DNA from 3 places in the Kitasatospora sp. NPDC089509 genome. Region 2 is predicted to be linked to each of the others. Evidence: riboswitches for the same ligand, from Rfam matches in the RefSeq annotation. Region 2 holds a riboswitch; each other region holds the start of a gene.
The links. Region 2 has a riboswitch for cobalamin ahead of ACIP4P_RS20620 (iron ABC transporter permease). Riboswitches for the same ligand answer to the same signal wherever they lie in the genome.

Region 1 (4,966 bases), on a different contig from region 2:
CCAGGACCTCGTCGATGTCGTTCCCGGTCATCACGCGGCCCCGATCAGGCCGCGGGCCACGATGACGCGCATGATCTCGTTGGTCCCTTCCAGGATCTGGTGCACCCGCAGGTCGCGGACGATCTTCTCGATGCCGTACTCGGCCAGGTAGCCGTAGCCGCCGTGGAGTTGCAGCGCCTCGTTGGCCACCTCGAAGCCGGTGTCGGTGGCGTACCGCTTGGCCATCGCGCACAGCTGCGGGGCCCGCCGGTCGCCCCGGTCCAGGGCCGCGGCGGCCCGCCAGACCAGGGCCCGGGCGGCCTCCAACTCGGTGGCCATGTCGGCCAGTCGGAACTGCAGCGCCTGGGCGTGCAGCAGTCGGGCGCCGAAGGCCTCGCGCTCGGCGAGGTAGGCGGTGGTCCGGTCCAGGGCGTTCTGGGCGCCGCCGAGCGAGCAGGCGGCGATGCCGAGCCGACCGCCGTTGAGGCCGGCCATGGCGATCCGGAAGCCCTCGCCCTCGCCGCCGAGCAGCCGGTCGGCGGGCAGCCGGACGCCGTCCAGCAGCACCTGGCGGGTGGGCTGGGCGTTCCAGCCCATCTTCTTCTCGTTCGGGCCGAAGGACAGCCCCGGGTCGTCCCGCTCCACCACGAAGGCGGAGACCCCGCCGGGGCCCGGGCCGCCGGTGCGCGCCATCACGATGTACAGCTGCGCGGCGCCCGCGCCCGAGATGAACTGCTTGACGCCGTCCAGCACCCAGTGGTCGCCGTCCCGGACGGCCCGGGTGGCGAGCGCGGCGGCGTCGGAGCCGGCGCCGGGCTCGGTCAGGCAGTAGCTGCCCAGGTGTTCGGCCGTGCAGAGCGCGGGCAGCCAGCGGTGGCGCTGGGCCTCGCTGCCGTAGCGGTCGACCATCCAGCCGACCATGTTGTGGATGGACAGGTAGGCGGCGATGGACGGGCAGCCGGTGGCCAGCGCCTCGAAGGCCACCACGCCGTCCAGCCGGGAGAGTTCGGAGCCGCCGGCGTCCTCGCGGACGTACACCCCGGCGAGACCGAGGTCGGCGGCCTTGCGCAGCACGTCCACCGGGAAGTGCTTGGCCTGGTCCCACTCCACCGCGTGCGGGGCCAGGTGTTCGGCGGCGAAGGCCTGCACGGCCTCCGCGATCGCCACCTGATCCTCCGTCAAGTCGCTTGCGTGCACGGTGTTCACCCCATCGTCGGCATGGTGAAGCTCGCCCCCTCCTTGACCCCGGAGGGCCAGCGGGAGGTGACGGTGCGGGTACGGGTGTAGAAGCGGATCGAGTCCGGGCCGTGCTGGTTGAGGTCGCCGAAGGCGGAGCGCTTCCAGCCGCCGAAGGTGTGGTAGGCGATCGGCACCGGGATGGGCACGTTGACGCCGACCATGCCGGTGTTCACCCGGCGGGCGAAGTCCCGGGCGGTGTCGCCGTCCCGGGTGTAGATGGCCACGCCGTTGCCGAACTCGTGCTCGCTGGGCAGCCGCAGCGCCTCCTCGTAGTCGGCGGCGCGGACCACGGTGAGCACCGGGCCGAAGATCTCCTCGCGGTGGATCCGCATGTCGGGCGTCACCCTGTCGAACAGCGAGGCGCCCAGGAAGTAGCCGTCCTCGTGCCCTTCGAGCCGGAAGTCCCGCCCGTCCACGACCAGTTCGGCGCCCTCCTGGACGCCGATCTCCAGGTAGCCGCGGACCCGCTCGACCGCGTCCGCGCCGACCAGCGGGCCGAAGTCGGCCGCCGGGTCGTCCGAGCGGCCTACCTTCAGCGCGCCGATCCGCTCGACCAGCTTGGCCACCAGGGCGTCCGCGGTCTCCTCCCCCACCGGGACGGCCACCGAGATCGCCATGCAGCGCTCGCCCGCGGAGCCGTACCCGGCGCCGATCAGCGCGTCGGCGGCCTGGTCGAGGTCGGCGTCCGGCATCACGATCATGTGGTTCTTGGCACCGCCGAAGCACTGCGCCCGCTTGCCGTGCGCGGCCGCGGTGGCGTACACGTACTGGGCGATCGGGGTGGAGCCGACGAAGCCGACCGCCTGCACCCGCGGATCCTCCAGCAGGGTGTCCACGGCCTCCTTGCCGCCGTTGACCACGTTGAGCACGCCCGGCGGCAGCCCGGCCTCCAGGAACAGTTCGGCGAGGCGCAGCGGCACCGAGGGGTCCCGCTCGGAGGGCTTGAGCACGAAGGCGTTGCCGCAGGCCAGCGCGGGCGCGGCCTTCCAGAGCGGGATCATCGCCGGGAAGTTGAACGGCGTGATGCCGGCGACCACGCCCAGCGGCTGGCGCATCGAGTAGACGTCGATGCCGGTGCCGGCGTTGTCGGTGAACTCGCCCTTCAGCAGGTGCGGGATCCCGGCGGCGAACTCCACCACCTCCAGGCCGCGCTGGATGTCCCCGTGGGCGTCGGCGACGGTCTTGCCGTGCTCGGCGGAGAGCAGCCGGGCCAGCTCCTCCTTCTCCCGGTCGACCAGTTGCAGGAAGCGCAGCAGCACCCGGGCCCGCTTCTGCGGGTTCCAGGCCGCCCACTCGGGCTGCGCCTGGGCGGCGTCGGCGATCACCGCCTCGACCTCGGCGCGGTCGGCCAGCGGCACCCGGGCCTGGACCCGGCCGGTGTTGGGGTCGAAGACGTCGCCGAAGCGGCCGGACGTGCCGGCGACGCGCTTGCCGCCGATGAAGTGGGTCAGTTCTCGGACCATCGGTTCCTTCTCTCATCACGGGTGGGGAGAGGAGGAATGGAGCACCCACCGCCGTCGCCGCGGGGCCGGGCGTACGGTCGTACGCCGGTGCGGCGGGCGGTGGTTGACGGACCGTCAGGGGCGGTGGGCCCCGACGGTCGGAAGCACGGCAGCGGAGCGGGAACAGCGGCCCGGAGTCATGCGTGTCGTCTCCATCCTCGTGGAAAACACGGAACACCCGCGGCCGGTATCCTGACTCCCGGATCCACGCCCGCCCCCAGGCCTTCCCGGCTGGCTGCCAGTGGCCGTCGCTGTGAGGACGAACTCCCCGGTCACAGTGGCGGGACCGTGCCGGATTCACACCGGCTTCCCTGACACCGCGGACCTGTCTCCGAGAATATAGTTGGACGTCCTAGTAAGTCCAGGGTCCCCGCCGCCCGAGTGGCGGCAGCAGAAGGCCGGTGCCGGAGGACCTGCCTCCCGCACCGGCCTTCGACAGGCCCTTAGGCCGAGGTACCCGCGTCACCGCCGCGGCCGCGGCGGCCGAGCAGCAGACCCGCCGCAGTGCCGAGCACGCCGACCACGATGCCCGCGATGCCCAGGCCGCGGGCGGTCGAGTCACTGCTGCTCGCCGCGGCGGCCGTGGTGGTGCCGCTGGTAGCCGCCGGGGCCGGCTTGGCGCCCGCGGCGGCACTGGGTGCCGCACTCGGGGAGTCCCCGTCGTCGGCGGTCGCCGCCGTCAGGGTGAGCACCGGAGCCGGGTTCTTCGGCTCCGGCTGGCCGGCCTGGGGCTCCTCGATCCAGCGCACCACATTGCCGTCGCTGTACGTCTGGAGGGCCTTGAAGACCACCTTGTCGGTGCCCTCGGGCAGGGCGCCGAACTCGACGGTGAAGTCCTGGTAGTGCCCGGGGGCGATCTGGCCGCCGGTCCAGACGATCTGCGAGACCACGTCCGTGACGTCACCGTCGTCGGTGTGGATCGGGGTGGCCAGCTTGGTCGTGGTGATCTTGTCGGTCCAGCCCGGCACCGGCGCCACCAGGGCGGACGGGACCGGGTGGTCGGTCGGGAAGTCGATCTCCACCTTGACCGTGCTGTTGTTGTCGTCCTCGTTCGGCACCCGGAACGCGAAGGTCTGGTCGGTGGTGTTCTTCGGGACGCTGGACGGGTCCACGATGACGTGCGCGGAGGCGGTGGTGGCGGCGGCCAGTACGGTCGCGGCCGCCACGGCGGAGGCGGCGGCGAGGCGGAGCACGGCGGAAGTCCTCATGGGTCGGGTGTTCTCCAGGGGAGGGCACGCGCGCGGCGTGCGGCGGTCGGTCAGGGGTCGGGGACGGGCGGCCGTGCCCCGGGGAACCCGGTCAGCCGGCCGCACACCACGGCGGACCGCGCCTGACCACCACGTACCGGAGCACCCCCGACCGGGCCCGACCCGAGCGGTCCGGACCGGTGGCCCGGCAGAGCGCGCCCGCGCCGGAGCGGCCGTCCAGCCCGTCCCGCAGCGCCGCGAACAGGCCCGGCACACCGAGGAACCGGGCCGCCCCGGCCCGCCCGGCCGCGGCGGCGGTCCGGGCCGTGTGCCGGACCAGCGCCCACACCGCGGCCTCGCCCCGGCGCAGCCACCACCCGGCGACGAGCGTCGCGACGGCGTGCGCCAGCAGCATCGGCGTGCTGAGCCCGGCCAGCGGGGCGTGGCACCAGAAGCCGAGGTGGGCCGCCGCGACCGCGGCGTGCGGCGCGGCGGCGCCGGAGTGGGCGCCCATCCCCGGCATGTCGGCCATCCCGGCCCGCACCGGGGCCCGGCGCGGGGCCTCGGCCACGTGGAACAGCACGTGCAGGCCCGCCTGGCCGCCGGCCAGTCCGCCGGTGATCGCCCGCGCCGACCGCTCCCGGCGCGCACCGGACACCGCGACCGCCCCGACCAGCGCCCAGCCGAACAGCAGGGCCCCCGGTGGAACCGGGTCCCCGGAGGCGAGCACGTGCCCGGCGGCGGCCAGCACGACGCAGACCGTCGCGAAGGGCAGCGCCCGCAGCACGCGAAGGTCCAGGGCGGCGGCGCGCACCGGCGGCGCGGACTCGGTATCCGGATCGGTCATGGCGGCGCCATCATGACACCCCCGTCTTACGGCCCTCCCGGGCTCCCCGGTTTCTTGGCCTTTTCGACACCTGGCACCCGGGGCCGACCTGAGGGACCTACGGTTCCCGGCCGAAGGGCCTACGGTTCCCGACCGGAGGGCCTACGGTTCCCGACCGGAGGGCCTACGGTTCCCGACCGGAGGGCCTACGGTTCCCGGTCGGCCCGCACGGA
Region 2 (4,966 bases):
CGTCGCGATCGCCCGCGCGCTGGCCATGCAGCCCAAGCTGATGCTCTTCGACGAGCCCACCTCGGCGCTCGACCCGGAGCTGGTCGGCGACGTCCTGGACGTCATGCGCGGCCTGGCCGAGGACGGGATGACGATGATCGTCGTCACCCACGAGATGGGCTTCGCCCGCGAGGTCGGCGACGCGCTGGTGTTCATGGACGGCGGCGTGGTGGTCGAGTCCGGCAATCCCCGCGAGGTGCTCACCGACCCGCAGCACGAGCGCACCAGGGCCTTCCTCTCCAAGGTCCTCTGAGGCCCGCGGAGGACCTCCGCGCCCGTACGACCGGCGCCCGGCAGGCGGTTTCCTGCCGGGCGCCGCCGTTTTCCCCCGCCGGGTAATAGGCTGGAAGCAGTCAGCCCGTTACCGAAACCCCTGGAAGGACCGCCGTGGAGCTCGCCTCGTACGCCGACCTCGCCGTTCGGCTGGTGAACACCGAGGAACCCGAGCGCGGCACCGACACCCTGACCTCGGTGGACTCGGTGCGCGGCCTGTTCTCCGACTCCGCGCGGGCCGCCGCGCTCTCCGAGGAGTCCGACGTGCCCCGGCTGCGGGCGGTGCGGACCAGGCTGCGCGGGGTGTTCGAGGCCGCCGCCGAGGGGGACGAGATCCGGGCCGTCGACCTGCTGAACAGCCTGCTGATCGAGTACCCGGTCAGCCCGCTGGTCTCCGGGCACGACTACCTGGACGACGCCGGACGGCCGCGCTGGCACCTGCACCTGGCCGACAACTCCCCCACCGCGACCGCCCACTTCAGCGCCGTCGCCTGCATGGGACTGGCGGTCCACCTCACCGAACTGGGCGCCGACCGGCTCGGCATCTGCCAGGCCGCGCCCTGCCGCAACGCCTACCTGGACACCTCGACCAACCGCTCCCGCCGCTACTGCTCCGACCGCTGCGCGACCCGCGCCAACGTCGCCGCGTACCGGGCCCGCAAGCGGCAGGAGGCCGAGGCGGCGCTGCACGCGGGCGGCTAGGGCCCTAGACCTCCTCGACGAACACCCCGAGCCGGCGGGCCAGCCCCGGCACCCGGGCCAGCCGGGAGCCGAGCAGCAGCCGTTCCAGCCCGCGCCCCGGCGCCAGCCAGGCCGGGCTCGGGCGCAGCCGCAGCAGCACCCGGCCGAGCACCAGGTCGTCCGGGACCGGGCCGTAGCTGCGGCTGTCGCTGTCCACCGGCCGGTTGTCGGACAGCAGCCACCAGCCCTTCGGGCGGCGCTCGGCGGCCCGCTTCACCACCAGCAGGTCCTGCTGGAAGGGGTGCCGGAACAGCACCACCGCGCCGGGCCGGATCGGCGCGCCGTAGCGGACCAGCAGTTGGTCGCCCTCGCGCAGGGTCGGCACCATCGACGGGCCCGCCACGTCGACCAGCCCGAACGGCACCGGGCCGACCCGCGCACCGCCCTGCGGCTCCGTGCTCCGCGCGCTCCGCGCCACGACTCCTCCTCCGGGACCGGAACCGACCTGACCGGACCGACCGCCCCCAGTCTGCCGTACGGACCGTCATCCGTTCGATGCCCGGATTACCCCGGTTCCGGGTCCGTCTTTCGCCCTAGGCCCACCCTCCGACCGCGAAACCGCGAGGCCGGAAGGGTAGTCTCGGGCGCGGGAAGACGATCTAAGGAAGGACTCCCATGTTCTCTCGTCTGTTTGCACCTCGCGCCACCGCCCACGCCCACTGTGACCTGCCGTGCGGTGTCTACGACCCGGCGCAGGCCAAGCTTGAGGCCGAGTCGGTCAAGGCCACCCAGGAGAAGTACCAGGCCAACGAGGACCCGCACTTCCGCGCCCGCGCCATCATCATCAAGGAGCAGCGCGCCGAGGCCGTCAAGCACCACATCTCGGTGCTGTGGAGCGACTACTTCAAGGCCCCGCACTTCGAGAAGTACCCGCAGCTGCACCAGCTGATCAACGACACCCTGAAGGCCGCCTCGGCCGCCAAGGCGTCCACCGACCCGGCCACCGGCCAGGCCCTGCTGGACCTGATCGCCGAGGTCGACAAGATCTTCTGGGAGACCAAGCAGGCCTGAGCCTGACGCGTCGCCACCCGACCGCCCCCGTCCGCACCGTTCGGACGGGGGCGGTCGTGCGTCCACGTGCGACCCGCCCCCGGTAAGGGTTGCCTGCCCTGAGCGGCTGTTATGCTGCCAGGGCGTCCGAGGGGGAAGTCCGGTGCGAATCCGGCGCTGTCCCGCAACGGTGAGCGCGGTCCGACCGACCGCGCCAGCCCGATCGCCCTCGGCCGCTGACCTCCCGACAACTCGCCGTGGACTGCGAGGGGACGGCGCCCGGGCCCGCCCCCGACCGGCGCCCGCCCCGGCACACCCGCGGCCCGAGGCAAGGCGCGCCCCGCACGTGAGTGACCCCGTTCGCCGAATACCGACCGTCCCGCTCGCCGTCGGACTCGCCGCCGCCCTGCTGGTCTCGCTGGTCTGCGGGGTCGCCTTCGGCGCCTCCGGGATCGAACTCCCGCGCGTGCTGCGACTGTTGGGCGCCGGGCTGACCGGCGGCCGACTGGAAGCGAGCGACGCCGCGGCGTACGCGATCGTCTGGGAGCTCCGGCTGCCGCGCACCGTGCTGGCCGCCGTGGTCGGCGGCGGACTGGCCGCCACCGGGGTCGCCGTCCAGGCGCTGGTGCGCAACGCCCTCGCCGACCCCTTCGTGCTCGGCATCTCCTCCGGCGCCGCCGTCGGCGCCAACGCCGTCCTGCTGCTCGGCGCCTTCGCCTCGCTCGGGGTGTGGGCGGTCTCCGTCTCCGCGTTCGGCTCCGCGCTGCTCGCCATGGTGCTGGTCTACCTCGCCGCCCGCACCGCCTACGGGCTCACCCCGCTGCGGCTGGTGCTCACCGGCACCGCGCTCTCCTACGGCTTCTCCGCCCTGACCACCCTGATGGTGTTCTCCTCGGACAACGCCGAGGCCGCCCGGGACGCCATGATGTGGCTGCTCGGCAGCCTCGGCGGCGCCACCTGGGGCAAGGTGCCGATCGCCGCCTGCGCCGTGCTCGCCGGCATCGCGTACCTGGCCTGCGCCGCCGGGCGGTTGGACGCGCTGGCGATGGGCGACGAGACCTCCGCCTCGCTCGGCGTGGACCCGGAGCGGCTGCGCCGGGAGCTGTTCGTGGTGACCGCCGCCGTCACCGGCACCGTGGTCGCGGTCAGCGGGGCGATCGGCTTCGTCGGGCTGCTGATGCCGCACCTGGCCCGGATGCTGGTCGGCGCCGGGCACCGCCGGGTACTGGCCGTCGCACCGCTCGCCGGGGCGCTGCTGCTGGTCTGGGTGGACATCGCCTCGCGCACCCTGCTGGCGCCCGCCGAACTGCCGGTCGGGGTGTTCACCGCGGTGCTCGGGGTGCCCGCCTTCCTGCTGATGATGCGCCGCCGCGGCCAGGCCTTCGGGGGCGCCCGGTGACCGGGGTGACGCAGGCCCAGGAGCTGGCCGTCGACGGCGTCTCGGTGGAACTGGCCGGCACCCGGCTGGTGCACGAGGTGAGCCTGGCGGCCGCGGCCGGCCAGGTGGTCGGGCTGATCGGCCCGAACGGCAGCGGCAAGTCCACCCTGCTGCGCTGCGTCTACCGGGTGCTGCGACCGGCCGGCGGCGCGGTCCGGCTGGACGGCGACGACCTGCACGCGCTCACCGCCCGCGAGGCGGCCCGCCGGGTGGCCGCGCTGACCCAGGAGCACTCCGCCGAGTTCGACTTCACGGTGGCCGAGGTGGTCGCCATGGGCCGGCTGCCGCACCGGCGCGGCCTGGGCGGCCCGACCGGGGCGGACCGGGAGCGCTGCACGGCCGCGCTGCGCCGGGTCCGGGCCGAACACCTCGCCGAGCGCGGCTTCCTGAACCTCTCCGGGGGCGAGAAGCAGCGGGTGCTGATCGCCCGCGCGCTCGTCCAGGAGCCGCGCCTGCTGGTGCTGGACGAACCCACCAACCACCTGGACATCGCCCACCAGTTGGAGGTGCTGGCGATCGCCCGCGAGGCCGGGCCGACGGTGCTCACCGCGCTGCACGACCTCAACCTGGCCGCGGGCCACTGCGACCGGCTGTACGTGCTGGCGGCCGGGCGGATCGTCGCCTCCGGCACGCCCGCGGAGGTGCTGCGACCCGCCCTGCTGGCCGAGGTGTTCGGGGTCCGGGCCACTCCGGTCCGGCATCCGGAGACCGGCGCCGTCCAGCTGCTGTTCGACCGCCTGCCCTGAATCCCGTCCGCCCTCCCCTGAATCCCGTCCGTCCTCCCGAAGCCCCGCTCCGACCCGAAAGAAGTAGCGTGCGTACCAAGGCCGTTGCCACCGCCGCCCTGCTCGCCCTCGGCCTGACCGCCTGCGGTGCCGAGATCGCCCCGAGCCAGGCCGGCAGCACCTCCGCCCACTACCCGGTGACCGTGGAGAACTGCGGCGAGAAGCTCACCTTCGCGCAGAAGCCCGCCCGGGTGGTGACCAACGACGTCAACATCACCGAGCTGATGCTCTCCCTCGGCCTGGCCGACCGGATGGCCGGCTACGTGATGCCCGACGACAAGGGCCAGGTCGACAAGGTGGCCTGGAAGGACGGCTACCAGCAGACCAAGTGGCTCTCCAAGAAGGTGCTCACCAAGGAGATCGCCCTGGACGCCAAGGCCGACCTGGTGTTCGCCGGCTGGCACTACGGCTTCGACGAGGGCAGCGGGGTCACCCCGCAGGCGTTCAAGGCGCTCGGCGTCGACTCCTACGTGCTCAGCGAGTCCTGCCGCAGCGGCAAGGGCAGCGAGCGCGGGGTGATGGACCCGCTGGAGGCGCTCTACACCGACCTGGCCAACCTCGGCGAGATCTTCGACGTCAAGGACCGCGCCGACAAGCTGATCGCCGACTCCAAGGCGAGGATCGCCGCCGTCCCGGCCCCCGGGCACCGCCCGTCCGTCTTCCTGTACGACAGCGGGCAGGACAAGCCGTACACCGCCGG
Region 3 (4,966 bases), on a different contig from region 2:
GGACACCCGCACCCTGGAGAACCTGGGCTACAACATCGCCCTCTACCCGGTCACCCTGTTCCGGCTGGCCATGGGCGCGGTCGAGGACGGCCTGCGCACCATCGCCGCCGAGGGCACCCAGGCCTCCCTGCTGCCGCGCATGCAGCCCCGCTCCCGGCTCTACGAACTCCTCGGCTATGAGGAGTACGGGGCCTTCGACTCGGCCGTCTTCGACTTCACTCTTCCGCCCGGCACCTGACGCACCGGAGGCACCAGCACCATGAACGAGATCCATCGCGGCCTCGCCGGTGTCGTCGTCGACACCACCGAGATCTCCACCGTCATCCAGGAGACCAACTCCCTGACCTACCGCGGCTATCCGGTCCAGGACCTGGCCGCCCACCGCTCCTTCGAGGAGACCGCCTTCCTGCTCTGGTACGGCGAACTGCCGGACGAGGCCCAGCTGCGGGAGTTCCGCGCCCGGGAACGCGCCCTGCGCCCGCTCGACCGCACCACCGCCGAACTGCTGGCCAAGCTGCCCGAGACCTGCCACCCGATGGACGTGCTGCGCACCGCCGTCAGCTTCTTCGGCGCCGAGGACCCCACCGAGGACGACGGCCGCCCGGCCCCCCACCTCGCCAAGTCCCTGACCCTGCTGGCGAAACTGCCCACCGTGGTCGCCGCCGACCAGCGCCGCCGCCGCGGCCTGGACCCGATCGCCCCCGACCCGGAACTCGGCTACGCCGAGAACTTCTTCCACATGTGCTTCGGCACGGTGCCCGCCCCCGAGGTGGTGCGCTGCTTCGAGATCTCGCTGGTGCTGTACGCCGAACACAGCTTCAACGCCTCGACGTTCACCGCCCGGGTGGTCACCTCCACCCTGTCCGACCTCTACAGCGCCGTCACCGCCGCGATCGGCGCGCTCAAGGGCCCGCTGCACGGCGGCGCCAACGAGGCGGTGATGCACATGCTGGACGAGATCGGCGACCCGGCCCGCGCCGCCGACTGGCTGGACGGGGCGCTGGCCGCCCAGCGGAAGATCATGGGCTTCGGCCACCGCGTCTACAAGCACGGCGACTCCCGGGTCCCGATCATGCAGGCCGCCCTGGACCGGCTGGTCGAGCACTCGGCCGACCCCGAGGCCACCCGGCTGGCCGCCCTGCACGCCGCGCTGCGCCGGGCGATGCTGGAACGCAAGGGCATCCACCCCAACCTCGACTACCCGGCCGGGCTGGCCTACCACCTGATGGGCTTCGACACCCCGGTGTTCACCCCGATCTTCGTGATGAGCCGGATCACCGGGTGGACCGCCCACATCACCGAACAGCTCGCCCACAACGCCCTGATCCGCCCGCTGGCCCAGTACGACGGTCCGGGCCAGCGGGCGGTACCGGCCGCCGTGTAGTCAGGCCCGTCCGGCCCGGCCGGGGCTCAGGAGGGGACGGAACAGGTGACGGCCGGTGCCGCGTCGTCCTCCTGGCCGGGCCGCATCACCTGCACGTTCGTGAGCAGCGCCTCGACCACCTCGTCCAGGTCGAGGCGCTTCTCCACGGCCCGCAGCTGGCCCAGCCGCGCCCCGGTGCTGACCTGGGGCGGGGCGAGCAGGCTGCAGCAGTCCTCGTCCGGCAGGACGGAGATCTCCGCCGTGCCGAGCGCCCGGGCCTGGTCGATGATCTCCTGCTTCTCCCAGCCGATCAGCGGGCGCAGCACCGGCAGCGTGGCGGCCTGGTCCACGGCGGCCAGGTTGGCGAGGGTCTGGCTGGCGACCTGGCCGAGGCTGTCGCCGGTGACCAGGGCCTGGGCGCCGGTGGCGCCGGCCAGGGCGCAGGCGGTGCGCACCATCAGCCGACGCTGGGCGACCACCTGGAGGCGCCCGGCGCCCGCGACGGCCAGCTGCTTCTGGGCCTTGCCGAGGGAGACCACGTGCAGCTCGCCGGGCGGTTGGTAGCGGTTGAGCTCCCGGGCCAGGGCGTACGCCTTGTAGACCGAGGAGGGGTTGGTGTACGGCGCGCCGCTGAAGTGCACGAAGTCGCAGGCCAGTCCGCGCCGCATGGCCCGGTGCGCGGCGACCGGCGAGTCGTAGCCGCCGGACAGCAGCACCAGCGCCCGTCCGCTGGAGCCGACCGGCAGCCCGCTCAGCCCGGGGTGGCGCTCGGCGGACAGATAGGTCTCACGGTGCTCGATCTCGACGGTCAGGGTGACGTCGGGCGCGGTCAGGTCGACCCGCAGTCCGGGGATCCGCGGCTGGAGGAACGCGCCGAGGTGGCGCTCCAGCTGGGTGGAGGTCAGGGCGAAGCCCTTGTCCCGGCGCCGGACCCGGACGGCGAAGCCGGTGGTGGCGCGTCCGGCGCAGGCGTCGCCGAGCACCGTCAGGGCGTTGGCCTCAACGGATTCCAGCGTGCTGGGCACCCGCAGGGCCGGCTCGACCGCGTTGAACCCGATCACCGTGCGGGCCCGGGCCACCAGGTCCTCGACCGGCACCTGCCCGCCGAGCACGGTGATGGTGTGCGGGGTCCGGATCCAGGTCGAGCCGCCTATCCCGCGCAGCGCGACCCGCAGGTTGTCCTCCAGCCGCTGGACGAAGCGCTGGCGGTTGCGGCCCTTGAGGACCACCTCGCCGTGTTTGAGCAGCACGCAGGGCCCGTAGGGCTCGGTGGCGCCGCGTGGCGAGGGCAGCCGTGCGCCGTCGGTCAGGTGGTCCATACAGAAGTCCCAGTCGTCCCAGTGGTCCCGGTGTCGCTCCGAGCGGGGAGGACGGCGGCGCGCGCAGCGGCGTCCGGGCGGCGGTCCGACGGACGGACCCGCCGGACCGGGGGTCCGTACGAGGGCCACGCGGCCCTCCCTCGGGGCCCCGGAGCGCGCACGCCGCCGTTCGGCGTGCGCACCGGTGGCAGGTCTTCGGACTCGCGGGCCGGTCCTCCCGGGGAGGACGCCTACTGGCCGTCGCTTCCCGGGCCCGTTTCCCGGGCCCAGTGCGGATGACGGCGGTCGTTCCCGCTCACCGCTGCGGGGCAGTCCCGGACTGGCCGTGTGAACGGCGTCACCGGGTTCCCTCTTGCCTCCCCGGGAGCGCGGGGCGCCCGGTGAACCACCAGCGGATCAACCCTACAGGCGGGGCGGTCCTGCCCCGGCTCAGGCCTCGGGGCCGTCGGCCAGCACGGGGTAGGGCACCCGGCCGCGCCGGTCGGGGTCGACCAGCAGCCGTCCGCCCGCCGGCGGCCGGGCCCGCTGGGCGCAGTCCCGGCGTTCGCAGATCCGGCAGCCCAGCCCGATCGGGGTGGCCGCGCCGGGCGCGTTCGGCGCGATGCCCTCGGCGTAGACCAGCCGGTGGGCGTGGCGCAGCTCGCAGCCGAGCGCGACGGCGAACTCGCTGCGCGGCGCGCGGTGCCCGTGGCCGCCGTGCGAGACGGTCCGGGCGATCCAGAAGTAGCGCTTGCCGTCGGGCATCTCGGCGACCTGGGTGAGGACCCGGCCGGGCGAGGAGAAGGCCTCGTAGACCGTCCACAGCGGGCAGGTGCCGCCCAGCCGGGAGAAGTGGAAGTCGGTGGCGGACTGGCGCTTGGAGATGTTCCCGGCCCGGTCGGCGCGCAGGAAGGAGAACGGCACCCCGCGCCGGCCGGGGCGTTGCAGGGTGCTCAGCCGGTGGCAGACCGTCTCGAAGCCGACGCCGAAGCGGGCCCGGAGCAGCTCGATGTCGTAGCGGAGTTCCTCGGCGGCGGCGTGGAAGGCGGTGTAGGGCATCAGCAGCGCGCCGGCGAAGTAGTTGGCCAGGCCGATCCGGGCCAGGTCGACGGCCTGCGGAGAGGTGAGGTCGGGTTCGGCCGCCGCCAGCAGTGTGTCGAGCAGCGGCCGGTGCTCCAACAGGGCTAGCTGGGTGGCGAGTTGGAAGGCGCGGCGGCCGTCGGTTAGCCACGGGGAGAGGTGCAGCGCGCCGGTCGCCGGGTCGTACCGGCGCAGGTCGGCGGCCCGCCGCTGGTCCGCCTCGACCACCCGGACGCCGTGCCGCTCGGCGAGCCGGGTGGCCAGCGCGGCGGCGGTGCGGCCCGCGGTGCTGGTCGCCAGCTGGTGCGCGGTGCGCTCCGCGGCCTCGTCCAGGGCGGCGATGTGGTTGTGGTGGGCGTAGAAGAAGTCCCGGACCTCGTCGTGGGGTTCGGCCGGGCGGATGGCCCCGCCGATGGCGCCGCCACCCGGTTCGCCCAGGTCGGCGACCCGGGCGAGGGCCGCGCGGTAGCTGCGGTGCAGGGCGACCAGGGCCCGGGCCAGTTCCGGGTGGTCCCGGCTGACCTCGGTGATCTCCTCCGCGGGGACCCCGCCGCCGCAGGCCTCGTCGGCGAGCGCGGTGCGCAGATCGGTGCCGAGGCGCTCCTCCTCGGCCTCGGAGAAGAACTCCGGGTCGACCCCGAACACCTCGGAGATCCGCAGCAGCACGGCGGCGGTCAGCGGGCGCTGGCTGTGCTCGATCTGGTTGAGGTAGCTGGTCGAGATCCCCAGCTCGCGGGCCAGCTCGACCTGGTTCATGCCGTGCTCGCGGCGCAGCCGGCGGAGCTTGGCGTGGGCGTAGACCTTCCGCCCGGTGGGACGTGCCATGGGCGTGCCCTTCCCTTCCTGCCCGTTCCTGCGAAGGTACCACCGCCCCGGGTTCGCAGTATTCGCAGGAACGGGCCCGCCCTTGTGCGGAATCCGCAGGTGGGGCCACCTAGCGCCAGGGAAAAGCCGGACCGCCCGGTGGCGACTCGGCTGAGTCGGCCACCGGGCGGTCCGGGGGTGTCGGTCGGTGCCTGCGGTCAGGCGGCGACCTTCTCGTCCTGCTCCACCGGGGCCCCGGTGGTGGCGGGGACGTTCTCCCGGGGGGTGGGGAGCACGGCCATGATCACGGCCGAGATCACGATGGTGGCCGCCCAGGCGAGCCCGTACCGGCCGATCGGGGTGTCGGAGAACGGGCCGGCGAACCAGTCGCACTTGGTGAAGGCGAGGCCGGCCAGCAGCG

Region 1: it holds a riboswitch for cobalamin, as region 2 does, so the genes downstream of both, ACIP4P_RS00755 (CoA-acylating methylmalonate-semialdehyde dehydrogenase) here and ACIP4P_RS20620 (iron ABC transporter permease) in region 2, are expected to answer to the same signal.
Region 3: it holds a riboswitch for cobalamin, as region 2 does, so the genes downstream of both, thiI (tRNA uracil 4-sulfurtransferase ThiI) here and ACIP4P_RS20620 (iron ABC transporter permease) in region 2, are expected to answer to the same signal.

Annotation. Positions count from the first base shown of each region.
Region 1 covers NZ_JBIVHS010000001.1:206,091-211,056, reverse strand. Annotated here, with positions in the region: gene ACIP4P_RS00765 (enoyl-CoA hydratase/isomerase family protein) at 1-31, opposite strand, end outside; gene ACIP4P_RS00760 (acyl-CoA dehydrogenase family protein) at 31-1,161, opposite strand; gene ACIP4P_RS00755 (CoA-acylating methylmalonate-semialdehyde dehydrogenase) at 1,182-2,681, opposite strand; cobalamin riboswitch at 2,885-3,071, opposite strand; gene ACIP4P_RS00750 (YcnI family protein) at 3,164-3,928, opposite strand; gene ACIP4P_RS00745 (hypothetical protein) at 4,020-4,754, opposite strand; gene ACIP4P_RS00740 (short-chain fatty acyl-CoA regulator family protein) at 4,940-4,966, opposite strand, start outside.
Region 2 covers NZ_JBIVHS010000009.1:65,432-70,397, reverse strand. Annotated here, with positions in the region: gene ACIP4P_RS20640 (amino acid ABC transporter ATP-binding protein) at 1-292, shown strand, start outside; gene ACIP4P_RS20635 (CGNR zinc finger domain-containing protein) at 427-1,014, shown strand; gene sodX (nickel-type superoxide dismutase maturation protease) at 1,019-1,381, opposite strand; gene sodN (superoxide dismutase, Ni) at 1,669-2,064, shown strand; cobalamin riboswitch at 2,154-2,293, shown strand; gene ACIP4P_RS20620 (iron ABC transporter permease) at 2,390-3,442, shown strand; gene ACIP4P_RS20615 (ABC transporter ATP-binding protein) at 3,439-4,227, shown strand; gene ACIP4P_RS20610 (ABC transporter substrate-binding protein) at 4,296-4,966, shown strand, end outside.
Region 3 covers NZ_JBIVHS010000001.1:269,505-274,470, forward strand. Annotated here, with positions in the region: gene prpB (methylisocitrate lyase) at 1-238, shown strand, start outside; gene ACIP4P_RS01005 (bifunctional 2-methylcitrate synthase/citrate synthase) at 260-1,384, shown strand; gene thiI (tRNA uracil 4-sulfurtransferase ThiI) at 1,411-2,682, opposite strand; cobalamin riboswitch at 2,851-3,087, opposite strand; gene ACIP4P_RS01015 (short-chain fatty acyl-CoA regulator family protein) at 3,112-4,566, opposite strand; gene ACIP4P_RS01020 (purine-cytosine permease family protein) at 4,764-4,966, opposite strand, start outside.